3 regions of the Secundilactobacillus sp. MJ173 genome follow, and region 3 is predicted to be linked to each of the others. Evidence: predicted binding sites of a transcription regulator. Region 3 holds the regulator's gene; each other region holds the start of a gene.
What was found. Region 3 encodes Rex, which represses fermentation and respiration genes when NADH is low (regulators of the CRP and FNR family bind a similar motif). Its sites were predicted from a motif close to TTGTGAANTANTTCACAA; they were not measured.
Positions count from the first base shown of each region.

Region 1: the regulator Rex is predicted to act here: its motif matches at 6,229-6,246, upstream of AC6H04_RS06720 (BMC domain-containing protein).
Region 2: the regulator Rex is predicted to act here: its motif matches at 6,760-6,777, upstream of adhE (bifunctional acetaldehyde-CoA/alcohol dehydrogenase).

Region 1 is NZ_BAAKGN010000038.1:103,120-113,793, forward strand. Features, by position in the region: gene AC6H04_RS06690 (glycerol dehydratase reactivase beta/small subunit family protein) at 1-138, opposite strand, end outside; gene AC6H04_RS06695 (diol dehydratase reactivase subunit alpha) at 140-1,972, opposite strand; gene AC6H04_RS06700 (diol dehydratase small subunit) at 1,988-2,509, opposite strand; gene AC6H04_RS06705 (propanediol/glycerol family dehydratase medium subunit) at 2,529-3,227, opposite strand; gene AC6H04_RS06710 (propanediol/glycerol family dehydratase large subunit) at 3,256-4,932, opposite strand; gene pduB (propanediol utilization microcompartment protein PduB) at 4,951-5,775, opposite strand; gene AC6H04_RS06720 (BMC domain-containing protein) at 5,809-6,102, opposite strand; gene AC6H04_RS06725 (helix-turn-helix domain-containing protein) at 6,446-7,567, shown strand; gene AC6H04_RS06730 (glycoside hydrolase family 31 protein) at 7,874-10,186, opposite strand; gene AC6H04_RS06735 (SLC45 family MFS transporter) at 10,213-10,674, opposite strand, start outside.
Region 2 is NZ_BAAKGN010000009.1:20,333-31,006, reverse strand. Features, by position in the region: gene rbsD (D-ribose pyranase) at 1-248, shown strand, start outside; gene fucP (L-fucose:H+ symporter permease) at 310-1,689, shown strand; gene AC6H04_RS01200 (Hsp20/alpha crystallin family protein) at 1,990-2,415, shown strand; gene AC6H04_RS01195 (aldo/keto reductase) at 2,485-3,333, opposite strand; gene AC6H04_RS01190 (cation-translocating P-type ATPase) at 3,486-5,810, shown strand; gene AC6H04_RS01185 (DUF1836 domain-containing protein) at 5,947-6,474, shown strand; gene adhE (bifunctional acetaldehyde-CoA/alcohol dehydrogenase) at 6,827-9,436, shown strand; gene AC6H04_RS01175 (ABC transporter ATP-binding protein) at 9,952-10,674, shown strand, end outside.
Region 3 is NZ_BAAKGN010000060.1:97,729-108,402, forward strand. Features, by position in the region: gene AC6H04_RS09505 (APC family permease) at 1-1,674, opposite strand, end outside; gene groL (chaperonin GroEL) at 1,996-3,618, opposite strand; gene groES (co-chaperone GroES) at 3,678-3,962, opposite strand; gene AC6H04_RS09520 (redox-sensing transcriptional repressor Rex) at 4,245-4,883, opposite strand; gene AC6H04_RS09525 (ABC-F family ATP-binding cassette domain-containing protein) at 5,132-7,090, shown strand; gene tsaD (tRNA (adenosine(37)-N6)-threonylcarbamoyltransferase complex transferase subunit TsaD) at 7,169-8,197, opposite strand; gene rimI (ribosomal protein S18-alanine N-acetyltransferase) at 8,220-8,675, opposite strand; gene rimI (ribosomal protein S18-alanine N-acetyltransferase) at 8,668-9,246, opposite strand; gene tsaB (tRNA (adenosine(37)-N6)-threonylcarbamoyltransferase complex dimerization subunit type 1 TsaB) at 9,230-9,952, opposite strand; gene AC6H04_RS09550 (acyl-[acyl-carrier-protein] thioesterase) at 10,022-10,674, opposite strand, start outside.

The DNA.
Region 1 (10,674 bases), on a different contig from region 3:
TTCCATATCGAGAATTTGAAAAGGAATCTGCTCCTCTTCAATACCATTTAGCATTGGTTCAAGAACTGCTGGAAGTTGGCCATTAGTACCCGTTGGTGTCGCCAAAATAATTGACGGACGTTCAGAATCAAAAGCCATACTATCCCCTCTTCTCGCTCGCATATGAAAGAATCAAACCTGTTGCCACGGCGTTTCGTGGGCCTTCAATCCCCCGAATATTACCACGACCTGCAACTAAGTTATAATGTGATAATTCATCGGTGACCAATTGTGGAATTTCAAAGTCAAGGGCAGAGCCACCGACAATGACCACGAATGGGATATCTCGGATATTACCTGTTGGACTAACGTGGTGTAAGGCACGAATTGCGTTGGTTACGAATACCCGTTTCTTAGCAGTTTGACGTACGATTTTAACTTTCTCAATACTCAAATTACCAGGAAGAGGTTCATAACCATCTGGTTTAACAGCCACAACTCTGGCAAATAAATCAGCAGGTAATGGATCTTCGAAGAATTGAACGGCACCATCTTCATGCCGTAACTGGAAGAGATTATCAACCTTAGCCAGTGGATACTTCTTAATATCCTCAGCCAAGTATGGATCTTCCAATCCAAGTTCAGAGTTGATGATCATGGTGACCATATCACCGGCACCAGCCAAGTGAATGGCAACTTTTTCATCTTTCTGGTTGATAATTGAAGCATCGGTTGAACCAGCACCTAAGTCAAGGATGGCAATTGGCTTTGTCGTCCCAGGTGTCGTTAAGGCACCCAAGATAGCTGATTCAGCTTCTGCACCACCAATTTCAACTTGAACGTGAAATTCGTCTTTCATGAGATCTGCAATCGCTTGCATTTGTAAGTGATCGGATTTAACCATGGCAGCAATTCCAACGGCTTGCTCCATCGAAAATTCACCAGCCAAGCCACCACGAACCGTCACTGGGACAGACGTGTTAACAGCTAATAAATCTTGAATCGCAATATCTTTGTTTTGCTTACCGGTTAACTCAGCCATTGTTTGACGAACTTTTTCGAGCATACCGCCAATATTAGTACCAGATTCACCGGTAATATCATCGATACTCTTGAATTCGTTCAGTTTTTTCATGATGGCATCGGCACCAGCCGCAACATTAACCTCACCATGGCCATTTGGTTGACCATTGATCAGAATTTTACCGGCTGGGATAACACGGGCTTTAACATCACCTGCAGGCGTCTTGATAACAACGGCTGAACGGTTTCCGATTAAGGCCCGGGCAACTGGAACAATGTTCTTGGTTTCTTCAGAAGAAAGCTCGAACAGTGTCGCAATGCCGTATGGGTTAGAGAGCTGAGCAATAACTTTGCCAGGCGGTGCAACTTCCACCGCGGCAAGCATGTTCAGCGGTACCTTGTCGATCTGTGAAACTTCATCCACGATTGGAATCGGGTGATCCAGTCGATTATTGATCAGCACACCATCATCACTTTGCAGAATGGCAGCGGTGATCTTGTAGCCAGAAGCTACATACGCGTTGATCAGCTTTGCTGCATCAGCGAAATCGATTTCTTTCGAGATGACAACGACATAAGGACGTTCCTTATCCGTTTGGTTCAACAAATCTAGCAAATTTACCGTGTAACCAGAACCAGTCCCGACACCCCCAGGCGTACCTGGGTTGTGGCCAATCATCGTTGATTCAGTGATGACTGTTTCGGTAATGGTTTCCATAGCAACATCACCAATAACGGGGGTTGCTTCGTTGATCCGAATCAGATCAACATCGGAAATTTGCATATTTGACTTTTTCAAAACGATTTGGATGGATTTACGCACCCCAATCAAGTTTTGCTTGGTACCTTTGATGCCAGTTGTTTCGGAAATTCCAGAATTAATGAAATTTACTTCACCACTGTCAGACACATCAGCAAGGGCAACTTCAGTAGAGGAATTTCCGATATCAACACCAATTACACGTGTCATACTAAAAACCCCTAACTAGTTATCGCCCTTCAACTTCTTGTTGACTTCGTAGTTCTCGGCAGCTTCTTCAAACCAGCCGGCACAGATAGGTGCGTTGTACTTGTCACGAAGTTCTTTAGCGGTATCTAACAATTCTTGTTTTGTTGAACGGAATGGCCGTAATGAGTTATACAAATCCAAAACGACATCATCGGGAACTGAAGTTAATTCAGAAGCCCGCTGGAAGTTACGTTGAATTGCTGGACGACCTGCGTTGGCAGCAATTTCACCTTGTAACTTCAAGGTTGCGGGTGTAATCCGCATATCCTTTGCGTCTACCTTGCCGTTAATGACATTTTCCAAGGTAATTTCTTGAACGTCCTTACCGGTTGGTGTTTTGATTTTATCTGGGTGCTTTTCAAATAGTGGGTAATCCGCTGCACCTAATTCTTTTTCGGAACCAGCTGAAGTACCAGTACTAGTTGACGCACTAGAAGCGTTTCCACTTTTCTGTAGCTGAGCAGCAATTCTAGCTACTAAGTCATCTACTTCGCTCATATTAATAAATCCTCCTCAATTAAAAGGTTACCTTAATTTCTTCGGCAGGCTTCCCGATAACAACCTGTTTAGTTTCCTTAATGTGCATCAAAGCAGAAAGTGCTTGATATGCAACACGGGCCATTTGGTCGTTAATTGTTGGCACTGGGTTTGGTGACATACCCTTGGCGTACTGGGCAGCATTTTTACCGATTTGACGGTAAGCGTCCAATGTCAAAACTGGAGCTTGTGGGAACAATTCAAGGTTTGACAGCGGTGCTTGATCCTTTTGGTGAATGATCGTTGTCCCCTTAGATTGAATAGCAACTGAGATACCAGATCCTGACAATTTGTCAACATCGGCGGAAACGAAAGAAACGTCTGAAGTCCGATAAACCTTAACAACACGGGCCTTAAGACCTTCTTCTTCAATACCGGCGATAACTTGACGCAAGATGTCTTTGTGTTGGATCTTCGTCATGGTTTGTGTTAACACTTCAGCGAATGCTGGGGCAACACCAATCACAACTTCATCCTTAGACAAGCCTGGCTTAGCAAGGCCGACATGCTGGAACCAATCCAATTTCTTTTCCGGTACGGCACCTTCTTGGGCACCAGCAACTGGGGTAGTAGCTGTAGCTTGACCACCAAAGGAAATTGGCGTATCAGAGTCTTGAACTTCCTTTAAAACGCCTTTGATAATATTTCTTAACAATGTTTCATCGATTTCTGAACTCACTGTGCTTACCTCCCTTCGACCTGACTGGTTAGAATTCCAACTTCTGAGGATCCAAAGCCCATGGAACGTTCTCTAGACGATCCCACTTGTCTTTGTCTTCCCATACACGGTAACCAGTACCTGGGCCTTTGTAATCGTTAGCGTTGTTGATAGCTGAAGTACACTTCCATCCATCCAAGAAGACAGCGGATGTTTGCAGGTAGTCACCACAAACTTTTTGTTGCGCTAACTTAAGCACAGCCTCAGCGACGTCCTTAATATCATGGTCATATAAGGCCTTGATAACGTCAACAACAGTAGTACCACGAGACATCAAGTCTTGAGCAGCTTTCATATCTTGCACCATGTCACGTTTTGGCATGTCGTTTGAGTTACTGCCGTAAGTTGCAGCTTCAACTTCTTCATCGGTGATCTGTGGTAAGCCTAAACCATCAAAGACAGCTTGCAGAGCAACCGCAGCTTTGTGACGAATCTTGATAGATTCCTCTTCGGTGATTGGCATGATACCACCATTGATAGCCATATCACGTTCCAAAGTGATGTAATCATCGTAGTCCAAAACATCCATGTTTGAACCAGCGAAGGTGTTATCCATGTTTTCTTCGGCAGCATAACCTGATGACAGGTAATCAGTACCGGCGATGAATTGACCAATCATACGGCCAGTCCGACGAATGTCAGAGTGAGAGAAGGCTTGGTCACAACCAGAAGCACATTCAACGTCAAGTGACATACATAGTAAGTTTTCACCTAAGACTTCACGGATACCACCTACAACGGCACCTGGCATACCGATACAACTAACACCACCGTTTTGTAGACCTTGAACACCTGAAGCTTTGGTAATGTAGATACAACGTGCTTCAAGATAAAGCATTGATTTACCTTCAGTGTAGCCCATCATAACTTCTGAACCGGCACCTGAAGTAAACCGCATCTTCAACCCACGTGAAGCGTAGCAAGAAGCTAAGAAACCTTTTGACCAAGGGGTATCATCACCATCAGTGAAGACCCGGTCAGTCCCATAAACTGAAATGGTTTCGGCATAGGCAGTAAACCCACGCATACCTAAACTCAATTCATCAGCTTCCTCAACAGAGCATTGAGTGATAACACCTGGACGACCTGCTTGTGCACCGACCATAACTGAAATGGCGTTCATAGGTGCGTAACGAGCAATGGCAGTGGTGGTTTCTTCTTCAGGAACCCCACGCAATGCAGCTTCGGCAGCATCAGCAGCAATTTCAACTGGGTTGTCTAAAGTGTTAGTGGCGTGGACTTGAGTCATAGGTGTCCGACGTGGACGCATCTTTTGAGTTGCCATGATCATTTCAGCGAAGTTTAATTGACTGATAACTTCAGCAGCCTTTGCTGGTGTCATAGCAGTTGTATATTTAATAATTTCAGCACGGGGAACATTAGGATCACACATCATGTTGGCGATCTTAACTGAATCCGTGTTTAAAGTCTTTTCAGCGTTGTCCAAGTTGATCCCGTATTCAGCGATGTACTTATCGATAAGGTCGAAGTCTTCACGCTTCTTACCATCCATTTCAGTAACAACACCGTTTTCAATCGTGATACTTGGTTTTGGATCGTTCTTACCATTAAGAGCAACTAAACCTTCATCGTCCCAGTTCTTAACGAACCCATCTTGATGTACTGGACGTTTCTCTAATTTTTCAAATCTTTTTTGACGTTTCAATATTGTTCCTCCTCCCTGCTACTTAATGTATGATGGAAAGTCATTTACTGGTTTTTCGCCAAGTTGTGCCAAAAGTTTCAGACCAACTTCACGACCAGCCATAACAGCTTGACGAACGGCACCTGAATCACCACTAATGTGAACCATACCTTCGTTTGAGAAGCTTGTTCCATGTGAAGGAGAAGCAAAGGAAAGTACGTTTACACCAGCAGTTTTAATAGCAGTATCGGCCATAACAACACCGATCCCAGCAGGGGCGCCACAAATCAAACCGTAAGCCTTACCCTCAGGAGCACCAAATGCCATGTGGCAGGCGCCTGAAGCACGGGCAGTAAATTGTAATTCCAAGTGACCAGCAGCAGAGTTATAAACATCTCCAAAAGTCCGGCTCAAGTTATCCAATGCAACATTGATAGCTGAACGAACATCTGAAGGGTCATACCCACCAATAAGAATCAAAGAACCATGACCAGCACCGCCCTTTGTATCACGTGGCAGCTCGATATCGATAACTTCTGTGTTAGTTGCCTTAACAGCTTCGTCCATCGCCATAATATGAGGACCAGCACCTGAACGAGCACTAAGAACACCAAGTACAGAGTAACGCTTTGTAATGTGAAGTTGATCTAACAGAGTTGGGTCAACACTGGGAATGCACATACCAATGGTGTCACCGATTTCACGAGTTCCAACAAACTCAGGGACAACACTAGTAGAGTTTAAAAAATCATTCATTTCGAATCCTCCCGATGCATTTGACTGATTTTTATCTTTAAGTGAGATTCCTTTTTTGAGAAGCTCACTCATTACCTGCTCAACTAACGCGTCTTTATCCTTACTCATACCCTAATCTCCTATCCTAATCAGGCGTTCTGACTATTCAGCAGAGAGTTTCTTAGGATCTGGAAGAATTTTTTCAACATCGCTATGTGGACGTGGAATGACGTAGTTAGAGAGAACTTCACCAATATTTTCAGCAGCTTGAACACCTGCATCAACAGCTGCTTTTACGGCACCAACATCACCACGTACCATAACTGTAACTAACCCATGACCAATCTTTTCTTGGCCCACCAGGTCGACATTTGCGGCCTTGACCATTGCGTCGGCTGCTTCGATTGAGGCAACCAGACCTTTCGTTTCGATTAATCCTAAAGCTTCTTGGTTCATTAGAGCTTCCTCCTAAATTTTGGAACTGCGGTGATGCTAGACAGTAACCGTTAAAATACTGTTATTATCTAATTTCTACGCACTTCCAATTAGTTTTGAAAACACTTACATTATAGGTGATATTATTTGTGATATTTTAAGCAAGTGATTTTTTCGATGTCAAAAATAGTAAACGCTTTCAAAAAAATGTTGTATTAGTGTAAAATAATACAAATTTATTTAAAAATAATGTTGAATTAACGTTACAATTATTTTAAAATCGAATTTAGAGTACTTGATAGCGCTTACCATTTTCATGAAGCATATGTGAAAAGACTGTCATACTTCCAGGAGGAGGACCTTAATGATCGATTATCCACTAAAAAAAGAAGACTATCGCACACTCGCGGGGGCAGTAGCGACGTTTTCAGGTATCACTCAGATTGATACCGTTTTCTATACACTAGATGAGCAACTCCTCAAAGATAATACTGTTTTTTCGGGGCTTAACGAGGTTCAACAAAACATTAATTTTGATGCGTTCAAGGTTTACGCCATCTTTCCAGTAACCATTGAACATCGGTTATGGGGCTTTATTATTTGTAATTCAGTCAACGTTTCCCAACAACGCATTTACCTCTCCCGCAGCTACTTGGAAAATATCTTCAACCAACTACTAGAACCCGAATTTAACATTACGGTTTCAGTTTGGGACGCACTGGACACGGAACAGATTTCTCAAATCCGCTACTTCGATACTTTTCTGCGGGCAACAACAGCTGAAGGCAATCAAATTACGACTCAGCCAGTTAAAACCGATCGGAACAAGTATCACAACACAGAAAATAGTCTGCAGACCACATCTCAAGGGGAAGACGATGGGGTTAACCAAAGTATTGATGCTGCAATTCAATACATTGAAAAAAACATCCGTCACACGATTTCTCTTTCAACTGTAGCGCAAGAAGTCTTTCTATCACCTTCCTACCTCAGTCGAATCTTCAAGAAAGTCTTGGATGTTAACTTTATCGACTACATTAATTATCGAAAAATTGCCATTGCCAGTGAAAGACTGGCACTTTCAAAATTACCGATCAATTACATTGCTAACCAAACTGGATTTCAGCAAACCAGCTACTTTACCAAGATTTTTAAGCAACGCACTGGCTTGACGCCTTCGGAATACCGTCACCAGAATACCTCTATTCAAAAGGTCTTTACGATTCCTCGAGATGTTTCTTGGCGGGACAGTGATACCGTTTTTGACGTATCCAAGCGCTACTTCCAAAAACACGATATTGCCTACTTTTCCCAGCCGGTTAACGGCTATCCCTACTTTAACAATATTAGTAACTTAGCTGATTCTACTGGGTCTCGCGGCTGGATCTATACCGTTGACTGTAAGCAGCCGACCGTTCCTTCTAGCGCAGTGAGTGTTAAAGGGAAGTCGGTTGTTCAGTGGATCTATACCGCTTTTAACAACTAGCTTATTATTTCAATTAACAAAGGGTAAAAATGGTATTTTTTTGCACAACCAACGATTAGCCGAATGACAATTAAGTTCTATTAAAATATAGTAAATTTTCTCATTTATTTAGCATGTGATAACTTTCTGAATGCGTTATAGTCTTAAAAATAGCGTTAATTTTCATGGTTTTCAAAAAATAATGATTCTAATTTGGCTCTTTTTACTGAAACGGATGAAAACACAAACAAGCACTGGTTCCGTTGATTTTACGGGATCAGTGCTTGTTTGTGTTAAATTCTATATTCTACCAAGTTGTATCCATTCTTATTTTTCAGCAACATACTTGGCAGTCTTGTCATCATAATTGAACGTCACAAGTTGATCATTCAACTGTACATTAATCGTCTTATATTGGCCATCATAGCCATGATGAGTAAGACTCACACTGCAATCACCTGCAACACTTGTCTTTACAGTGTATTCGTTATATTCACCATTTTGATACTTAAAATCAACACCATTATCTTGATAATGAGTATACGTAGCCGCGTCACCAAATAATCTGAAGGTCATGGTTGCATCCGGTTGATCAGAGAGATGTTCAACCTCTTGTCCCCATGGCATCAGCGTATTCTTTTTGATGAAAATTGGCAGCTTATCTAATGGTACGTTAGCCAAGATCGTTGTTTTACCGGCATATTCAACACCGGTGTCCAAAGCAACCCACTGCCCTTCAGGCAAGTAAACTGCACGAGCAGTTTGTCCCTGCGAAACGATTGGTGCAACCAAAACGTTGTCACCGACCATGTATTCATCATTCATGTTGCGAACCGTTTGATCATCGGGATAATTGAGAACTAGCGCACGCATAACTGGCAACCCATCTTGAGTTTCATTGTGGAAACAATCATACAAATACGGAATAAAGCGATAGCGTAAGTTTAAGAATTTACGATAGATGTCCAAGACTTGCTTACCAAAGACCCACGGTTCCTGATTACGAACTTGTAGCGCACTGTGGTTTCTAAATAATGGGCTAAATAATGCCGCTTCGACCCAGCGAGTTAGCAATTCTGCCGTTGTATCAGCACTAAATCCACCAATATCAGTTCCGGTATAACTAAAACCGCTCATTCCAAGGTTACATAGTTGAGGAATCGACATCTGCAAATGGTGCCAGAGACTTTGGTTATCACCCGTCCAGACAGTAGAATACTTCTGTGTGCCGGCATAGGCTGCCCGAGTGATCACATATGGCCGCTTACCCGTAGCGTCTTTGATCCCATTATAAGTAGCTTTAGCCATATTATGACCATAAACGTTGTGCATCATCTTCGAGGTTGAAGCCTGATTTTCATCCGACATCACCACGTCATCCGGCATATCACCATCAAAAGTAGCTGGCTCGTTCATGTCCGTCCAAATCCCGGCAGCACCCTTATCTAACAGGAACTTGCAGTGCTTACCCCACCATTGGCGGACTTCTGGGTTACCAAAATCCGGAAAGGCTGACTGACCAGGCCAAACGCGGTTGATATAAACCGAGCCATCTTTGTTCTTGGCGAAGTAACCCTTTTTGAGTCCTTCTTGATAGATGTCATAATCGTTATCCTGTTTAACACCGGGATCCAAGATTGGAATTACGCGAACACCACGTTTCCGTAATGAAGTTAAGAATGCCTTAGGATCAGCAAACTTATCTGTATCCCAAGTAAATACCCGATAACCTTTCATGTAGTCGATATCGAAGTGAATGGCTTCAAGCGGTAAATGATACTGCTCAAACTTATCGACAATCTCTTCAACACGACTTTGATCCATACTGTAACCCCAACGAGATTGTTGGTAACCTAACATCCAGCGTTGCGGCAAAGGAACAACACCAGTTAAATAGGTATAATTTGCAACAACATCCTTCAAGGTACGGCCACCAAGAATGTAATAGTTCAAGTTACCGTCATCAGCCGAGTACACGTAGTACTTGTCGCTTTCCTTACCCAGGTCAAAGTGACTGCGATACGTATTGTCAAAGAACAGCCCATATGGATGGCCCTGCTTCAACCCAAATAGAACTGGAATCGACTTATACAAGTGGGTAAAACTTTCAATGTGTGGCCGTGGTTCATCGGTATTCCAGTTATCATACTCATAACCGCGTTTGTTCAAGAAGCCAGTCTTGCCACCTAAGCCGTAAAACTGTTCATCGTCGTCTAATCGGTTAAGCACTTCATAGTAAGTATTACTTGCTTCATCTATCGCTGCGACTTCGTGACCCTCAGAACGAACAATTTTTTTATGTGCAGCATCAATATTTTGATTAATTGACTCACGCTGCCCATTATAGTGAATAACTAATGGCTGGTTATCTTGATCATACACATCTACGTGCAACTGAGGATCAACCTTAACTGTCAACGCATCTGTTTTGATGGTAATGACATCGCCATCTTTAGCCACGGCATACTTCGTTGGAACGGCTTTGTCGCCCTCCACAGCGTACGAATGCGTGCTTTTACCATAATCCTGAAAGACTTGAACAATCTCGGGTTTCACAACCGAGAAAGTCAGGCTTTTGTTAGCTGAAACCACCTGAACGCGTTGGTCGTTATCAGTAAAATCAAATGAATCTGTCGTCATGTCTATCTCATCCCTCTTACAAAATATTATGCCGTTTTCTTTTCAACTTTGATAATGTCCATTAATGCCGCACCGATTAACCATGAAACACCACCAATAACAATCATTGTTGGCATTGAATCACCCACCATTGGGAAAATCACGAAGCTGCTGATTGATGCAACAATTTGTGGCAAACAAATAAAGACGTTAAACAATCCGATATAAGCACCATCGTTAGCACCATCTGTTGTCGTAGTGAAAATAGCAAATGGTTCAGTGTGCATCGTTAAGAAACAAATCCCAATCAGAACAAAGGCGATAATTAATACATACTGGTTATGCGTAAAGGCAGTCCAAATCATGCCCAAACCACCACTGGCCAAACCAATTCGGTACCAGAACTTCCGCTTGTATTGACTGGTCCGTGACAAAACTAAGAACCCGTAGAGAATCCCAACAACTGATTGAACGAAGGTTAAAACACCATACCAGTTACCGGCGGATTG
Region 2 (10,674 bases), on a different contig from region 3:
GTTTTATTGATGTTTTGAAGAATATTTTAAGTGAATTAGAAGTTCAAAAAATTTACTTGGCTGATGAAATCAAGACGCAAAACCCTGATCAACTGAAGGCCATTCAAGATCTTATGCCAGACGTTGAAGTTGCCTTTATGCCTCACTCTGATTTGAAGAAGAACTTGGCTAACACCCATGCTTTTGTTCGAACGGGGGAAATGACCCCATTCTCAAACATTATTTTGGAATCAGGCGTCACTTTCTAAATTTTTGATTATAGTAAAAGGTTTTATCTAACGCAATCATCATTCTAAAGGAGTTTATAACATGGAAACTACTGAAACCAAAGACACCAGTGTTAAAAAGACCCATGGCTGGACACAGCTTTCCGATGGCTACTTAAGCAAAACCCCCGTTTTTCAATTTATCCTAGTATCATTGATTTTCCCACTTTGGGGAGCTGCTGCTAGTTTAAACGATATTTTAATCACTCAGTTCAAGACGGTTTTCTTACTGAACGATGCCGCTACGGCCTTCGTTCAAAGTGCCTTCTACGGTGGTTATTTCTTAATTGCGATTCCAGCATCATTAATTATTAAAAAGAACAGTTATAAATTCGCTATTATGACCGGATTGATTTTCTATATTCTTGGTTGTGCAATGTTCTTCCCAGCTTCGCGAGTTGCAACTTATAGCATGTTCCTGGTGGCTATTTTTGCGATTGCGATTGGTTTGAGCTTCCTTGAAACCGCTAGTGATACTTATAGTTCAATGCTTGGACCGAAGCAGTATGCGACGTTGCGCTTGAACTTTTCACAGACCCTTGTTCCATTAGGTGATATTACTGGGATTTTGCTTGGAAAGTACCTGATCTTTGGTACGGTTGGTAACTTATCTGATAAGATGGCTCACATGCACGGTGCTGCTCGGATTGCTTACGGTGAAAAGATGTTGCAATTAACGTTGCGGCCATACAAGTACATCTTGATCGTTTTGATCGTGATGCTGATCATCTTTGCTTTGGTTCCTATGCCACGAGCAAAGGCCACTGCTGAAGCTAAAGTTGAAGGTGGCGTTGCTGAAGAAGAACGCCCAGCATTAGGCGAAACCATCAAGTACCTTTGGCATAATACTGGTTTCAAAAAGGGTGTCTTCACCCAATTTATTTACGCCGGTCTTCAAACGACTGTTTGGTCGTTCACCATTCGGTTGGCTTTGAACTTAAACCACAGTATTACCGATTCAGCAGCTTCAACCTTCATGATTTTTAGTTACATTGCTTGGTTTGTAGGTAAGTTGGTTGCCAATACCTTTATGAGTCGCTTCTCGATCACTGGTACTTTGACCGTTTATTCATTGCTTGGGGTCATTAGTCTTATCTTGACCTTTACGATTCCCAACATGACGGCGGTTTACGCAGCCATTATGACCAGCTTTTTCTTTGGTCCTGAATGGCCAACCATTTATACACATACGTTGGATCAAGTTAAAGAAAAGAAGTATACGGCAACGGCTGGTGCGGTTATCGTCATGGCCTTGATTGGTGGGGCGATTGTTCCAGCTATCCAAGGTGTGGTTTCAGATTTATCTGGCTCTATGCAGTTTTCATTCATTGTGCCAGCACTTTGCTTCCTCTACATTACGGTTTACTTCTTCCTTGAATACCGTTTCGAGAAAAAGCATCCTGACGAAATTCAGGAACACTAGTCATCAAATCGCGATGTATATTTGAGTGATAAATGTTTAAAAAGTTTGACCTTTAGTCGTCAAAACTAATAAAAGTCTTCGAACTGTGATTTGTATACCCGTTCGAAGACTTTTTTAAATACCGAAAAATAGGCGTTTATGGGGATTATTAAAAAAGAAATTAGCACTCTCAATATTCGAGTGCTAATTTCTTGCATTCCTGACCAATACTGACTAATATAAACAATGTAAGGTTGGTAAAGAGATAAGAACCACTTGTCCACTAACCTTAGTTTAAAATTCTGAAAGGGGTTTTTCACTATGACTAACTATTTAGCAAACAGAAACTTTAACGATTTGGATCCAATGAACTTCTTCAACGACTTCGGTAACTTTGGTCAGAAATTCTTCGGCAGTGATGATATGAAGACTGATATTAAAGAAAACGACGAGGGTTATGAAGTCGCCGCTGAACTACCCGGCTTTAAGAAGGATGGCATTCACATTGATTATCGGGACAACACGCTACGGATCAATGCCGTTCACAACTTAGATAAGGAAGATAAGGATGAAAAGGGCCGTGTTCTCCGTCAAGAACGCAGCTCAAGCAACATTACCCGCAGCTTCTATCTGCCAGGCGTTGATGAGGATAATGTCAAAGCAACTTATGATGGCGGAATTCTTAAACTGACTTTGCCAAAAATGACTGAGGATAAGCAGGATAGCCACCACATTGCGATTGACTAATTACTGAACATGATTTGATTGCAGCCACTAAAAAAGCGTACCGAAAATTTTCGGTACGCTTTTTTCTGCCTATTCCTTGTAAACCTTGTACTGTTTACCAGTTTCATAAACAATTTCTGGATCATCACCAGTTCGTTGATTACGATTCAGTAAGTCGATCATGCCACTTTCATCCTCGGATAATTCAAAGTCCAATTGATGATTCTCAATAATTCGACTAGGCGTCTTAGACTTTGGAATGACAGCCACACCATTTTGCAGGTGCCACTTTAGAATCAGCTGTGCAACTGAAACGTGGTGGTGATCAGCCATTTTTTTCAGCATTTCGTTATCTAGCGTCACGCCACGCCCCAGTGGACTCCATGCTTGCGTCACGATATTTTGGGCTTTATCAAATGCCACCAATCCCCGCTGATTCAAGTACGGGTGTCGCTCAACTTGGTTAACCACGGGCATCTCTTTTGCCTGAGTCTTTAATAGCTCTAAATGTGCCACGCTAAAGTTAGAAACCCCAATCGATTTTACTTTTCCGTCGGCCTTAAGCTTTTCCAGCGCCCGCCAGGTATCGAAGAAATACTCTTGTACCGGCCAGTGAACCAATAACAAATCAAGATAGTTAGTCTTTAGCCGTTCTAGAGAGCCATCGATACTTTTGATTGTATTATCGTATCCTTGACTTATTTCGGCAACCTTTGAAGTGATGAATATCTGGTCGCGAGGAATCTGCAGGTTGACTAAAGTCTGTCCCAGAAAATCCTCGTTACGGTAAAGTTGAGCCGTGTCAAATAGTCGATAACCAGCATCAAATGCGGTTTTAATGGATGTATCCATCAGCTCTTGTGTGTTAATTAAGTAAGTTCCAAAGCCAACCAGTGGCATTTCGTTGCCATCAGCCAGTTTAATCGTTGTTTCAGCCATAAATTGGTACTCCTTCTCTGATAGTCTTCCTTTTTATTATAGCAAAAGCGCTTACAAATATTGGCTTTTCTTTAAAGAAATCGGTAGATTAGCCCAAGTTGTTCATAAATTTTGTACAATGTTAGTAAGAGATACGAAAGGTGGTTTGGAGCATGCCGAGTTCACAAGGTTTAACAGCTGAACAAGTACAACAGCGAATCGATACCGGACGGCAAAACGAACCTGCTCCGTCGTTAACGCGTTCGATAAAGGCCATTTTTCGGGATAACTTACTGACTTGGTTCAACCTGATCAACGTGGTTTTGGGTGCTTTGGTACTGATTACCGGTAGCTATAAAAACGAGCTGTTTTTAGGAGTTGCCATCGTGAATACGGCTATTGGTATTTTTCAGGAAATTCGTTCTAAGCGCCAAATTGATAAAATGAGCCTGTTATCTGAATCCACTTATGAGGTTAAACGAGCTAGCGGAACGGTAGAACTTCATCAAGATGCAATCGTCCAAGATGATCTGCTGCTGATGCATCGTGGTGACCAGCTGCCAGTTGATGGCCTGATTTTAGCGACTAAGGGGATTGAAGTGGATGAGTCGCAAATTACCGGTGAAGCAACACCGATTGCTAAGACAACTGGTGATTCGGTGATTTCCGGCAGTTTTCTGGTCAGTGGCCAAGCCGTAGTGCAAGCAACCCATGTTGGGGCGAAGAGTTTTATCAATACCATGTCGGGTGAAGTTCAGTCTGGAGAAAGCACCAATAGTCAGTTGCTGAATACCATTAATCGGATAATTAAAGTTTTAACCATCGTTATCGTACCGCTGGGAACCGTACTCTTTATTTCGCGTTTATTAAATCATAGTAGTATTAACCAGGCTATCCTAGGGACAACGGCTGCCATGATTGGCATGATTCCCGAAGGATTAGTCTTGCTGACGTCGGTTTCTCTAGCAGTCTCAGCAATGAATCTTGCTCGGCGCCGTGTTTTAGTGCGAGAATTACCGGCCATCGAAAGTTTGGCACGCGTTGATGTTCTGGGATTAGATAAGACGGGAACTATTACCAGTGGCAAGCTCCAGTTGAGTAAAATAATTCCGCTGCATCAACAGACGTTAGATCAGTTGAAACTGATGATTGGCGGTACCATTAACGCCATCGGGGACGATAACGAAACTGCCCGTGCGTTGAATAGTGTTTTAACCAATCCGGGATGGCAGCCGACTAAGGTGGTGCCGTTCTCTTCAGCTCGGAAATGGAGCGGTGTCAGTGTTCAACAAGGCAACTACGTCATTGGCGCACCAGAATTTGTTCTCAAGCAGGTACCGGCCAGTTTGGCACAGCAGATTGAAGGATATGCGGCGGAGGGATATCGGGTACTCTGCATTGCCCAGACTTCTGAAATGAATACTGATAATCTAGGCGATGTCACAGTACTTGGCTTAATTTTAATCGAAGATGAAATTCGTGAAAACGCCGTTGAGACGTTTCGATACTTTCAGAATCAAGATGTTGCCCTCAAAGTCATTTCCGGTGATAATCCAACCACAGTGGCGAACATTGCGTCACGAGCCGGTATCAAAAACTGGTCGCGATTAATTGATATGAGTCGCCTAGAAGGTGACATTGATTATGATCAATTAGTCGCTAAATATACCGTTTTTGGCCGTGTGACGCCCGCACAGAAGAAACAGTTAGTGATGGCTTGGCAGCGGGCGGGGCATTCAGTTGCGATGACCGGTGACGGTGTGAATGATATTTTAGCATTGCGGCAAGCGGATTGCGGTATCGCAATGGCTAGCGGCAGTGAAGCGGCTAAAAGTATTGCTGATTTCGTCTTAGTTGATTCGAATTTTGACGCCATGCTCAACGTGCTTAATGAGGGTCGACGAGTTGTCAACAACATTGAAAGGGTGGCATCCCTGTTTTTAATTAAAACGATGTATTCTGTAGCATTAAGTCTGATCTTTATTTTTATGCACAACGGGTATCCTTTCCAACCCATCCAGCTAACGCCAATTTCAGTCCTAACGGTAGGAATCCCCACCTTTGTTTTGGCACTAGAACCAAATTACCAGCGAATTTCAGGACAGTTTATGAAACAGGTGATGGTGATTGCAGCACCAGCAGCTATTTGCGTGGTGGCTTATATTTTGGTGATTGATTTAATAGGTGGCGTGCAGTTTCATTTAAATTACGCCGAGACCTCGACGCTTTCGGTGCTGTTGACGGGTGCTGTTTGTCTGGTGGCTTTATTGATGGTTGCCAGACCGCTTAATCGGCTAAAACTGGCGTTGGTACTATTAATGGCAGGTTGCTTCGCCTTGATTTTTCTTTTCTTTGGCAAGCTGTTTTCTTTGGAAGGTATCTTCAATTGGCAGATGGCACTGGTTTATCTGCCGCTACTAGCTAGCATTTATCCCTTTTTTTACTTGGTTCAAGAAGTTATTGGTAAACGAATACTGGCGCGAATCAATTGGCGCTAATGTGATGATTTTAGACCCGCAGTGAGATTAACTAGCGGGTTTTATTTAACTTTCTTTTATCTAGTTTATAAAACTAGATAAAAGTGTTACAATAATTGTAAAGTAGTTGAATATACTATATAAAGGAGTGGCTAAAATGGCAGAATTCGATCAATATAACCGCTGGGAAGCTCAGATTCGTCAGGTTAAGTTACCGCATTGGAGTGAATTGCCCAAGTTTGATTTGTATATGGATCAGGTCGTGGCTTTTGTTAATGATGCCATCGGTCAGTTAGGTGTTGAACCCATCACGCCAGCAATGATCAATAATTACGTTAAGCATCAGGTGATTATTGCACCAGTCAAAAAGAAATATCAGACCATGCAGTTAGCGGATCTATTGTTGATTGGGCTGTTAAAACCACTCTTTTCAACCGAAACCATTCGACATGGCATCGATCAAGTAACGGCGGGGGACTTCCCCAAACAGGCCTACGATAATTTTATCGATGTGTTGAATACTGCATTGAAGAATCTGGGTCAAGGCCAACCAGAAGCGCCTGCTAAAACTTTGAACGATAAGCTGATGCAGGTTGCTGCCGATACGATTTTAAACCGGATCCAATCTGAGCAGTTACTGCGGATGATTCAGAAGCCAATTAAGCCCATTAAAAAAGTGAAATAGTCGTTGAAAAAGTTCCGATTTATTACGGAACTTTTTTATTTGGCTTTTGAATGCCAGTACGATAGGGTTCAAGCCAATTATGAAAATTATTTTCAAGAAAATTTTCGCTTTCTTGAACGATAGTATTTAATTTCACAAACTATAAAGTTAACCGCTTACATTCCTGTTTTGTCAATGAAAACACTTGTATATACCGACATGATAAGGATGATTTCAAGTAAAAATCATTAAAAAACAAATTAATTTTAGCTATTTACATTTAAAAAAAGTATGATATTATAGTCTTTGTGAAAGAGATAACAAAGAAATTAACCAGTATTTTCATGATGGAGGGTTAAGAATGTTAAAAGAAATGAATTCAAAATCAAATAATGAAAAGCCTAAAAAGCCTGTTAGCATCAATGATCAGATTGATGAATTAGTTAATAAAGCACACGATGCGCTGTGTGGGATGGATAATTTTGATCAGAAAAAAGTCGACCACATTGTGCACCAAATGGCAATCGCCGGTTTGGACCAACATATGCGGTTAGCCAAACTCGCTGTGGAAGAAACTGGTCGTGGTGTTTGGGAAGACAAAGCCATTAAAAACATGTTTGCTACCGAAGAAATTTGGCACAGCATTAAGAATGATAAAACCGTTGGCATCATTGAAGATGACAAAGAACGTCAATTGATCAAAGTTGCAGAACCCCTTGGAATTTTGGCTGGTGTAACGCCAGTGACTAACCCAACTTCTACGACTATGTTCAAGTCATTAATTGCCGTTAAGACCCGTAACCCAATCATTTTTGCCTTCCATCCACAAGCACAGAAGTGTTCTGTAGAAGCTGCTAAAGTGGTCCGCGATGCCGCTATTGCAGCCGGTGCTCCTGAAGGTGTGATTCAGTGGATTGAAGAACCAAGTCTTGAAGCAACTACTGCTTTGATGAACCACCCACAAGTTGCCTCAGTCCTTGCTACTGGTGGTCCTGGCATGGTTAAAGCTGCTTACTCAACTGGTAAGCCCGCTTTAGGTGTCGGTCCTGGTAATGGTCCTGCTTACATTGAAAAGACCGCTAATATCAAACGTGCGGTTAACGATATCGTACTCTCAAAGACTTTTGATAATGGGATGGTTTGTGCCACTGAAAACAGTATCATTATTGACACCGACATTTACGATGCCGTTAAGAAGGAAATGAAGGATCGTAAAGTCTTCTTCATCAAGAAGTCAGAACAAAAAGCTTTGGCGGATGCTATGTATGACCCAAAGCGGGGTGGTGTTAAAGGCCCAATCGCTGGGATGTCAGCCGTTAATATTGCTAAATTAGCTGGGATTGAAGTTCCCGAAGATACTAAAGTTTTAGCTGCTGAATTAAACACTGTTGGTCCAGACAACTGGCTTTCAGCTGAAAAACTTTGCCCAGTCATTTCCGTTTACAAGTCAGCCAACCACGAAGAGGGCTTCAAGATTGCTAATGACTTGCTCCACTTTGGCGGTCTTGGTCATACTGCAGCTATCCATACCTTGGATGAAGACCTGGCTACTGAATACGGCATCAAGATGAAGGCTAGTCGTGTATTGGTGAACACCCCATCAGCTCTTGGTGGTATCGGTAACCTTTATAACGAAATGATTCCTTCATTGACCCTTGGTACTGGTTCATGGGGCAAGAACTCTGTTTCACACAACGTTTCATCGTTTGACCTTTTAAACATTAAAACAATTGCAAAGCGGCGGAATAATATGCAATGGATTAAATTACCTCGAGTTTACTTTGAAAAGACATCTGTACGTTACCTTGGCGATATGCCTGGTATTAAGAAAGCCTTCATTGTTGCTGACCCAGCTATGATTTCACTTGGGTACGTTGACAAGGTGCTTGGCGAACTGAAACGTCGTCCAGACGGCTTTGAATATCAACTTTTCTCCGTCATGGAATCAGACCCAACAACTGATACGGTTGAAAAGGGCTATGCTCAAATGAAGAACTTTCAGCCTGATACGATTATCGCTTTAGGCGGTGGTTCACCAATGGATGCCGCTAAGTGCATGTGGTTATTCTACGAGCATCCAGATGCAAGCTTCTTCGGCGCAAAGCAGAAGTTCTTGGATATCCGGAAGCGGACTTACCAGTTTGAAAAAGCAACTAAAGCACAATTCGTTGCTATTCCAACCACTTCAGGTACTGGTTCAGAAGTCACACCATTTGCCGTTATTACGGATGCTAAGACTCACGTTAAGTACCCATTAGCGGACTATGCCTTGACCCCAGACGTTGCGATTGTGGATTCGCAATTCATCGAAAGTTTACCAAAGAAGACCATTTCATACGCTGGTTTGGATGTATTGACCCACGCCATTGAATCATTCGTATCAAACATGGCATCAGATTACACGCGTCCATGGTCACTGCAAGCGATTAAGTTAGTCTTCGAAAACTTAACGGCTTCATACAATGGTGATTTACAAGCCCGCGAAGAAATGCATAACGCAGCTACTATTGCTGGTATGGCCTTCGCTAACGCCTTCTTAGGTGTTAACCACTCAATCGCCCACAAACTTGGTGGTGAGTTTGGCCTGCCTCATGGTTTGGCGATTGCGATTACTTTGCCACACGTTATCCGTTATAACTTCAAGGAACCTCGTAAGCTGACCACTTGGCCTAAGTACGAATACTTCCGTGCGGATGAGGACTATGCTGAAATTGCTAGATACATTGGCTTAACTGGCAAGAATAAGGAAGAACTCAAGGAAGCCTTGGTTAACAAGATTATTGAATTAGCTCACTCAGTGGACGTTACCTTGAGCTTGAAGGCAAACGGCGTTGATAAGAAGCACTTCGATGAAACAGTTGATAAATTGGCTGAATTAGCATATGAGGACCAATGTACAACTGCCAACCCTAAAGAACCATTGATCGGCGAACTGCGTCAGATTATGATCGATGAGTATGAGGGGAAAGGCGTGGAAAAATAAAGAGCGTAAAAAAAGGCGGTTAACGCCCAGAGTATAAGAAGAACCCCCATACAGTCTGGTTTTGGACTGTGTGGGGGTTCTTCTTATATGGCCGGGCGTTGCCGTTTTTTGCGCGTTTCAGCAATGTAAAAGCAGCGCATTTCGATTGGAGTAAAAGAGCGGGTAATGCCGCCTTCGCCCCCCCAGCGTGTCCATCGCTGTGGGGACCAGCGAAAGCCAAGGTCTTTCGCCTCGCATCTAAGCCACGCAAAAAGCGCGCGTCTTAGATGTCGTCCCGTGCTGTAAGGGCGAAACGCCCTAACACCACCGACACAGCAGATGAACACGCTGGTGACCTACGGCTAAAATAACATCTTGGAGGTAATTTGCTAATAAGATTTAACGTGCATTTTCTCTGTCTACCAAGACCTTTACACATTCGATACGTAATTTATGCAGAAACGATAAGATGGTTCTTTACACTTAGCGTTGTAGTGTAATGCCACTACTAAACTTATGTGAGCAGGTGAAAGGGATTGACAATTACATTAGAGCAACTGTCAAAAACGTATGAAGGAAGTAATCAACCAGTTCTCGAAAATGTTTCCGTTCAAATCAATGATGGTGAGTTTTTTGTTATCGTTGGACCGTCCGGATGTGGAAAGAGTACCCTTTTAAGAATGATTGCCGGGTTAACATCGATTTCTAGCGGTCAATTATTAATTAATGGTAAGGTCGCAAATCAAATGCCACCAAAAGATCGCGCCTTATCCATGGTGTTTCAAAGTTATGCACTATTTCCATTTATGACCGTGGCTGAAAATGTTGGCTTTGGTCTTAAATCTCGTCAATTAGCAACTACTGAAATTGAACACCGCGTTGATGACGCGCTAGCGATGGTTAGCCTATCTGAACTTCGGGATCGTAAACCCAAGGAACTTTCAGGAGGTCAGCGGCAACGGGTAGCTTTAGCAAGAGCAATTGCCAGTGAAGCAAAAATTTGTTTAATGGATGAACCGTTGTCTAACTTAGATGCACAATTACGTGCCAAAATGCGTGTCGAATTAAAACAGCTACAGCGAAGTCTAGGTTTAACGGTCATTTATGTCACCCATGATCAAGTCGAAGCCATGACCATGGCAGACCGTGTGCTGGTGTTGAATGATAAAAAAGTTCAACAGGTAGATACGCCGGTTAATTTATATCAACATCCCCAAAATGCGTTTGTCGCTCAGTTTTTCGGCACCCCACAAATCAAC
Region 3 (10,674 bases):
AGCCCGCTTGGCGATGACATCACAGAACCGCAAAGTCGGTGTGATAATTGACCGATAAGAAGAATGAATATCAACAAACCGAACGTCAGGAAATTCAACTTTAAACTTCTGAGCCGTTTTATGTTCCTTACGTGGATTCTCGTCAAAGGAAACGTGCATAGCAATCACGTAATCCCCCACTGAACGGGCATAATCAATCGCACGAGCCGTTACCTGCGTCACGTCACTCACAAGCACAATCACAGTTGCACCGTCATAGTGATGATTAACCGTATCACTGTTTTCACTAATCCGTAACTGACGCGCAACGTTCACATAGTGCCGATGAATACGATAAAACATATAAATTACGGCAGGCATGACAATCAAATATGGCCAGACGTTAGGAAAGTGAAGGAAGAATAAGAAGACAACCAACGCAAACGAAATGAATGCACCAAGGAAGTTGATGCAGGCCTTGAGTTGCCATTTACCTTCACGAACTCTAAACCAATGACGAATCATACCAGATTGAGATAAGGTAAACGGTACGAACACCCCAACAGCATAAAGCGGAATTAACAGACTCGTCTTCCCATGGAAGATAATGATTAAGAAGATTGCCCCTACCGCAAGTGAAATAATGCCATTTGAATAACCCAACCGATCACCGCGATCCAAATAGGCGTGTGGCAGGAACTTATCCTTAGCCAAGTTATAAGCCAAAATTGGGAAGGCAGAAAAACCGGTATTAGCAGCGACAGCCAAAATGGCAGCCGTTGCAAGTTGCAATAGGTAATAGATTAAACCGTGACCAAAAACAGCTTGGCCAATTTGAGACAGAACAGTATTATCAGCCATTGGCTTAATACCTAGATAGTAGCTTAAGAACGTAATACCACCGAAGAAGAAAGCCAATATCGATGCCATAATAGCTAATGTCGCACTGGCATTATGACTCTTAGGCTTGCGGAAATTGGGCACTGCGTTACTGATCGCTTCAACCCCTGTCAGAGAGGAAGAACCGCTTGAGAACGCCCTGAAGAACAGTACTAGTGTCATTCCCTGGATAGGTGCTCCAACGGCCGCAGAGGCGTGATATGCGACGTGTCCGGTGACAATCTCAAAGATTCCCCACCCAATCATCACAAAAATCATGAGAATGAAGAAATAAACGGGTAAAGTCAGCATCGAAGCTGATTCACGCATTCCTCTAAGATTAAGTCCCATGATCAGTAAAACTAAAATAATTGAAATACCAACTTGATGGGAACTAATAGCAGGTATCGCAGAAATAATCGCATCAGTACCAGAGGTAACAGAAACCGCCACGGTCAGCATATAATCAACTAACAGTGATCCACCGGCAACTAACCCAGCTGGTTGTCCCCAGTTGGTTGTTGCAACAACGTACGCACCCCCACCGGATGGGTAGGCGTGAATAATCTGTTGGTATGACAACGTGATTGCGAACAGTAAAATCAAGACTAACGCAGCTACCCAAAGTTGATACATCAATGCTGCTGCAGAAAGCGTGATTAAAACCGTTGTAATTTGTTCAGTCCCATATGCGACTGAAGATAACGCATCAGAAGAAAGTAGTGCCAGTGCCTTAAACTTGGTTAAAGCCTGTCCACCTTCGTCCGTTGTCTTCAACGGTTTACCAATGAGTAACCGTTTCAAATAACGCCACATGATTTTTACTCCTTTATCGACGAATAACAGCTATCAATCACAGGATAATAGTGACCGATAGCTCCTTTCGAAATTTAATATCTAAAATAAGTGAATGCCGCAAATGGGTATGCAAAATCAATAGGTATTGTACAACAAACTATCAGATGAAAGCAAGCTGGTAAAAGGTAAACTGAAATGGTTGAGATATCACCACTAGCCAACAACTCGTTTTAATCAAATTTTGACTTTCTTTGAAAACAAAAAGCATTCGCAATGTGGTTCATTGCGAATGCTTTCATCGTATTCAAACACAATCTATCAGATGTTTGAATGAATTTATTACATCATACCGCCCATACCTGGTTGAGCAGGTGCAGCTGGAGCAGCATCATCCTTTGGTTCGTCAGCAACAACGGCTTCAGTCGTTAACAGCAATGCTGAAACTGAAGCAGCGTTTTGAAGCGCTGAACGGGTAACTTTGGTTGGATCAACGATACCAGCCTTAACCATGTCTTCGTACTTGTTAGAAGCAGCGTTGTAGCCTTCGCCTGGCTTCAATGTCTTCATGTGTTCAACGATAACTGAACCTTCAACACCGGCATTTTCAGCGATTTGACGAACTGGTTCTTCCAAGGCACGACGAACGATTGCAACACCAGTAGCTTCGTCGCCTTCAGCTTCAACCTTTTCCACTTCTGGGATGACGTTGATCAAGGCAGTACCACCACCAGGAACAAAGCCTTCTTCAACAGCGGCACGAGTAGCGTTCAAAGCATCTTCGATACGGTACTTGCGTTCTTTCAATTCAGTTTCAGTTGCAGCACCGACACGGATAACGGCAACACCACCGGCCATCTTAGCCAAACGTTCCTTTAGCTTGTCACGGTCGAAGTCTGAAGTTGTTGCATCGATTTGAGTCTTGATTTCAGAAACACGTTCTTGAATTTGTTCTTTGGCGCCAGCACCTTCAACAATGGTTGTGTCGTCTTTAGTAACGTTAACCTTGTTTGCTTGGCCAAGTTGTTCAAGCGTAGCATCCTTCAAGTTCAAGCCCAAATCATCGGTAATAACAGTACCACCGGTCAATACGGCAATATCTTGAAGTTGTGCCTTACGACGGTCACCAAAGCCAGGAGCTTTAACAGCAACCACGTTGAAGGTCCCACGCATCTTGTTCAAAACAAGTGTTGGTAATGCTTCACCAGTAATATCATCAGCGATGATCAAGAGTGAACGACTTTGTTCAACAACCGATTGCAATAATGGCAAGATATCTTGAATGTTAGCAATCTTCTTGTCAGTAATCAGAATGTATGGGTTGTCCAAGTTAGCTTCCATCTTATCGTTGTCGGTAACCATGTACTGTGACATGTAACCACGATCAAACTGCATCCCTTCAACAACGTCCAAGCTAGTATCAACACCACGAGATTCTTCAATGGTGATAACCCCGTCGTTACCAACTTTTTCCATTGCGTCAGCAATCAAATCGCCGACTTGTTGGTCAGCTGAAGAAATAGATGCGATTTGAGCGATATCGCTCTTAGTGGCAACTTTGTGGCTCATCTCATGTAAAGCCTTAACAGCGGCGTCAGTAGCCTTTTCAATACCACGACGGATACCAACTGGGTTAGCACCGGCAGTCACGTTCTTCATACCTTCGTTAACGATTGCTTGCGTCAAAACAGTTGCAGTGGTGGTACCATCACCAGCAATGTCGTTAGTCTTTGAAGCAACTTCAGCAACTAACTTGGCACCAAGGTTTTCAAAGTGATCTGACAATTCAATAGCCTTTGCAATCGTAACCCCATCGTTAGTGATGGTTGGGTTACCATATGATTGTTCCAAAACCACGTTACGACCTTTGGGACCAATCGTTGTTTTAACTGTATCTGCTAACTTATCAACACCGGCAAGCATTGCTGACCGAGCGTCTTCAGAAAACTTAAGTTCTTTAGCCATAGTTTTACTTCACCTCATAAAATAATTTAGTTTAAAATTTTAGTCCAGTTACTTCTTAATTAGTCGACAATTGCGACTAGGTCTTTTTCATGGACAACGAGATATGAGTCACCGTTATACTTAACTTCAGTACCTGCGTATTTATCAAATAAGACAGTGTCGCCTTCTTTAACACTTGGCGCAACCTTTTCACCATTGTCAAGCACACGGCCACTACCTACGGCAACAACCTTGCCAGTTTGTGGTTTTTCCTGAGCATTACTTGCTAGTACGATACCACCAACAGTCTGTTCTTCTTCTTCTTGTGCTTGTAAAATTACACGGTCTCCTAATGGTTTTAACACTTGAATCCCTCCAATAAATATAAAGTTTAGCACTATTAGCACTCATCTAACATAAGTGCTAATCACAATTAATACTATAAAATTATTCCCACCCAAATGCAAGCCATTTACCTAAAAAAAGCACGATTTACTAAATCTTTTACATTGTCTTCGGTTTCCTAACAAAAGTAAAAGTGGCTCAACTACCAGTACATCAACTGATAATCGAGCCACTTCATTTAATTAAGTATTGAATACTTACCTGCGAAAACAGCAAGTCGCTATTCTCGCATTTGCAAATAATTACTCTTCTTCATTATAATGATCTAAAAAGTAGATCAACGTTTGCAGTTCATTAGTCAAATCAACGTTTTGGACCCGTACGTTTGTTGGCACGGATACTCGTAATGGCGTAAAGTTAAGAATCCCACGAACGCCACCCGCAATGGCATCGTCCGTGACGTTTTGAGCAACTGATTCTGGAACCGTCAAAATCACAATCTTGATTTGCTGATCCTCTAGCTGCTTACGTAATTCCGACATGGGATAAATCGGAACACCGCTCTGAACGGTATTTGCTAAATCTGGGCGGACATCAAACGCCGCACTGATCCGCACATTACTGTTCTGATGAAAATTAAAGTTCAGCAGGGCATTTCCTAAGTTACCCACACCAATAAGCGCAGCATTAGTTAGTTTGTCCTGATTTAAAATCTTTTTGAAGAACTTTAACAAACTATCAACATCGTACCCGTATCCTCGTTTTCCAAGTGCACCAAAATATGAAAAGTCACGACGAATCGTGGCCGAATCAACCTTAACGGCCTCTGAAAGTTCTGTTGATGATACTCGATTTTTATCAGAATCATGCAAAATATTGAGATAGCGGTAATAAATCGGTAATCGTTTTGCAGTGGCCTTCGGAATCTTTGTTTCTGCCAATTTCTCTTCCTCCTTGTGAATTTACCTAATTAAAAATACCTTAGAAAACGAATCTTTTATCATCAAAATAATTGCGAATTTCTAAAATAAATAAGTTTGTGAAAACATCATTCTAGTTAATTGTAGCATATTGGGGCGATTTGTGAAATAATTTTCAATAAAAAATCCATGAACATTTTACCAAACCTATCAGTATCTCACTAATTAATGGTAGAATAGTTTCACAATAGAAAGGCAGCTGATACGACATGTTATTACAGGTCCAACAAGTAACACGCCGGTTCGGCGCGGATACTCTTTTTGATAATGTCAACCTAGATGTCCCTGAACACGGTCGGGTGGCTCTCGTGGGTCGAAACGGTGCTGGTAAATCGACTCTGGTCCGCATGATTACGGGTATTGACGCTCCGGACGAGGGGCAAATTATTTACAAAAAAGGCATGACCATTGGGTATTTAGCTCAAGATACCGGACTCGATTCTGATAAATCAATTTGGGAAGAAATGGCCAGTGTCTTCCAAGAACTTCAGGATCAAGAAGATGAACTGCACCGTTTGGAAGAACGGATGAGCGACCCAGAAGTGATTAATAATAAAGAACAATTTGAACAACTTTCAAAAACTTACGATCAACGGCAAACTTCCTTCAAAAATAACAATGGTTACGGCTACCGTGCAGAAATTCGTGGTGTTCTACACGGTTTCGAATTTGGCGAAGAGGATTATGGACGCTCGATCAACGAATTGTCTGGCGGACAAAAAACCCAGTTAGCGTTAGCTAAGCTACTGCTCGAAAAACGTGATTTATTAGTTTTGGATGAACCTACTAACCATTTGGACGTTGAAACCTTAACTTGGCTTGAAGGCTATATTCAATCTTATAAGGGTGCCCTACTGATTGTTTCTCATGACCGTTATTTTTTGGATCGACTGGTGACTGAAGTCTACGAAATGTCTATGGGAACAGTCTTACACTTTCATGGCAACTATTCAGCCTACGTCACGCAAAAGGCAGCCCAATTGCAACGCCAATGGAAAGAATATGATAAACAGCAACATAAAATATCTCAGCTAGAAGATTTTGTTAACCGCAATATCGTGAGAGCCTCAACAACCAAACGGGCGCAAGCTAGACGTAAACAACTTCAGAAAATCGACCGTATACAGCGGCCTGAAGCTGATGATAAAGTCGCTCACTTTGCGTTCACTCCCCGTCGTCAAAGTGGCAACATCATTTTGACTGTAAAAGATCTGGCAGTGGGTTACGAGCCTAGCAAAGTATTAGCCCAACCAGTTAATATCGACATCAAAAAGCACCAAGCTATTGCCATCGTGGGTCCCAACGGCGTCGGTAAATCAACCCTCTTAAAAACCATTCTGGGAAAAATTCCTGCACTCGCTGGCAAAGTAACCTTTGGCACTGGTGTCGATACTGGTTACTATGACCAAGAACAAAAATCATTACACGGTAATAAAACGGTTTTAGCCGAACTTTGGGACGACCATCCTACGACACCTGAAAAAGATATTCGCACGATTCTCGGCAGCTTCCTATTTACTGGAGAAGATGTGGATAAGATGGTTCACAGTCTCAGTGGCGGTGAAAAGGCACGGCTACTGTTAACAAAACTTGCGATGAAGCACGATAATTTCCTGATTTTGGACGAACCTACTAACCATTTGGATATCGATAGCCGACAAGTGCTTGAAAACACACTGAACGATTTTGATGGTACGATCCTGTTTGTTTCTCATGACCGTTACTTTATTAACCAAGTAGCAACTTCGGTAGTTGAACTATCAGCTAAGGGCTCTGAACTATTCCTTGGGGATTACGATTACTTCATCGAAAAGAAGCAAGAACAGGCCGCTGTTGCAGAAAAGAAACAAGAAGAAGCGCTGGAAAAAGATCCCAGTCTTGCCGTTAAACCTGTTAGTCAAAAAAAGCAAAATTATCAGCAATCAAAGGAACGACAAAAACAAGAACGAAAATTAGCGCGCCAAGTCGAGACATTAGAGCAGCAACTTAACGACTTCACCGAGAAAAAGGGCCAGATAGAAACTACCATGACTCAGCCAGAAATCTTTTCCGACCAAGCGAAAATGGCAGAATTGCAAAAACAGCTCGAAGAAATAACTAAGCAAATAGAATCAACCGAAAATAATTGGGAGGAAGCTTCTTTAACACTAGAAGATTTATCCGACTGATCGTATAAAACACAAAAACAGATTTCCATTTTTCGGAAATCTGTTTTTTAGTACTTTATTTGCCTGTATACAGCTTCTCTATGATGCCATCCAATCGAACTCAAGACTAGGATCAGCATTTAAAGTCATGTCGCCGAACTGTTTCAGTTGATAACTAACATATCCCGCCGCACCAATCATCGCTGCGTTATCCCCACAAAGTTTAAGTGGTGCTTTAATGAAATCAACGTTTTCAAAGGCTTGCAGTTCTGAATCTAATCGCTCACGCAACCCCTGATTAGCAGCAACACCGCCGGCCAAAATCAGTTGTTTTACAGAATAGGCATCAAGCGCCCTAACAGTTTTATCAGCTAAAACATCCACTACCGCTTGCTGGAAGCTAGCCGCTAAATCTTCCCGCTTTAGTGTTTCGCCAATTTGATCTGAATGGTGAACTGTATTTATGAAAGCACTCTTCAATCCACTAAAACTGAAATCAAATGATTCAGAATCATCCATCGCCCGCGGAAAGTTAAACGTATCCTGACCTAAATGAGCAAGACGGTCCACTTCCTTACCTGCCGGATAGTTAATTCCCAGTACCCGACCGATTTTATCATAAGCTTCACCAGCTGCATCATCGCGTGTTTCACCGATAATTTCAAACTGTCCTGGTCCAGCCATATAAACTAATTCAGTATGACCACCTGATACTAACAGCGCCAATGCAGGAAATTCGATTGGCTTTACATAACGGGCAGCATAAATATGACCAGCCATATGATTGACAGGAATTAACGGTAAATCATGGGCGTAAGCCACTGTTTTGGCCGCGGTAACCCCTATTAACAAGGCACCCACTAACCCTGGTCCGTACGTCACAGCTACCGCTGACAAATCATCATAAGTCACTGAAGCTTCTGACATCGCTAAATCAATGCAATCCGTAATTTGCTCAATATGATGTCGGCTAGCAACTTCGGGTACCACACCACCAAACCGCTGGTGACTTTTGATTTGAGTAGCAACAATATTAGAAAGGATTTTTTCACCATTCTCAATCACTGCCACACTGGTTTCATCACAACTTGACTCAAAGGCCAAGATTAAATTACGTTCCACGTTCAATTCGCTCCCTTTGTGACTCTCTTTATACGCTAAGTTTCATTAAAATTGCGTCTTCATCCGGATGAGTATAGTACGCTTTACGGACATTAATGGCGCTAAACCCGATTCGCTGATAGAGCTGTCTGGCAGCCACATTAGATTCTCTGACTTCCAAAAATACCTGCGTATTAGCTTCCAATGACGTAACGAGACGACTCATCATTTTAAATGCCCAGCCATTTCGCTGGTATGTCGGATCCACTGCCACACCGGTAATATCAACTTGATCCAGTACTTTAACCGCCCCAACGTAACCTACCAGCTGGTCACCATTATAGATCACCGTATACACACGATGAGCGGCCTCCATGTCAGACTGAAAATCTTTTAGCGTCCAACCCGTACCGTTGGTGTAAGCCCGTGTTGCAATACGGGCACAGGCTTCAACTAAGGGCAATAAGTCAGCTTCGGTTACGATTTGGATCCTAAGATTATGCATTTTCTGAATCTCCGATAGTAATCACCATGTCTACCGCATCCTCGTGATCACCGAAGTAGTAGCCCCTTTTAATGCCAGCTTTTTCAAAACCTAAATCCTGATATAAGGCCTGCGCGCGTACGTTGCTTAGCCGAACTTCCAGAGAAACTTGTTTGAGTTCCAGCTGACGTGCCTTTTTAATCATCACCGCAATTAGGAAATGGCCAAGACCCCGATTTTGATAGTCTGGTACCACGGCGATGTTGGTAATATGTGCATCACTTTTAACATCATTAAACGTACAGCCAATGAAGGCCAATAGGCGATCGTGGCGCCGCAAAACAAGGTATAAACGATCCGTATCATGACGCAGTTCACTGGCAAAAGCTGCGGAATCCCATGGTGTTTTCCCCCCATAAACTGCTCGCTCAATGCCAAGCATTTCGGGGATATCAGTAAATTGTGCCTTAGCTAAAAAATAAGCAACATTTTGGATCTGAACTTGATGATTTTTGATGTCCAAAACATCCTGATATTTGGTATCTCGGATTTGAAACAGTTGCTGATACCAATCTTTAAACTTTTTCAACATAATCGCTACTATCCTCTTCTGGGTGTTGTTTCTGCCAATCAGCTTCCGCTTTGGTCAAACGCAGATATCGTGGCACAAACCCATTGATGTCACTCACAGGTACTTGCCGTTGACCGAGTCGGCCTAACTGCACTGCGCTTGGAAGACTCAGCTCTAGCGGATAATGGATGTAGTTTGCTTCAAGAGCCGTTTTTAAACGCTCCGTAAACGCATCAAGGTCACCTAACACAACAATCGGTTCAGCTAGCGACTTAAGCTTGGGTAATAATTTTTCAAACGGAATATGCTGATCTTCAATGACGGATACTGGTATCCCGTTTTGAATTCGATAAACACCACCGAAAACGTTATCGTTACGACCATCAAATAAAACCGCTACTAACTGTGCCTCATTAACGATATTTGCCGCAATAGTCGCTAAACTGGAAACGCCAACGAGTTCAATTTTTAATGTATCAGCTAATGTTTTGGCTGTTGTGACGCCGATTCTCAATCCTGTGTACGAACCAGGACCATCTGCGACAATGACTCGGTTCAGCTCAGCTGGCTTTAACTTCGCCGTCTGCATCAAATTCTGGATAATAGGTAGCAAATGTGCACCATGTTTTTTAGTCGTGGTCACTGTCGTTGTTGCTAAAACTTGATCATCTGACATCACCGCGACACTGAGTGTTTGATTAGACGTATCTAACGCCAATACTTTCATATCGTTTTCATACCTCTTTTTCCTGATTCTTCAGCCATCATCATACACCTAAGCCCAATTATCTGCCAACTAAGCTTGATCTGAACGATTAATGATCGGTTCCCAGTGACACTCTGCTTCAGTAGCCACGTCACCATTTTCCATGGTAATTCGATGTTTAGTCACAATTGAATCAGGAACATCCGTCATTAAAGTTGCTTCACTGGTAACGATATGATGATACTGAACTTCATTTTCAAAACGAATATTGATACTGGTCAAATTATGACGCGTGAGAAAACTCATCGGCAAGGCATCTAACAACCAATCAAAATAACGGGAGTTGTTAACGTGACCATTGCCATCAATATCAAAGTAGCGTACTCGATATTGTTTCGTCATTAATTGATCCTTCTCGGTCAGCTTTTTTGGTCGAGACAAACGGGGAATCATTTTAACTTGTTCAGAATTAGATGGTGCAATAATGCTATTCGGAATCGTCACAATCTTACGCGTCTCATGGTTCATCGTGACCCAAATGCTCTCAACGTGAACACATTCGCGACCTTCGCTGTCATGAACCCAAAATTCTCGGAACGCAAAATAACGGTTGTAACACGTAGCTTGCGTTGACACTTCAATGGTCTCTCCCTGTTTGGGTAGCCGGGTAATGTCCATCTTATATTGAGTAACCACCCAACCAATACCGAGGTCAGCAACTACCTTTGCACCGACCCCCAACG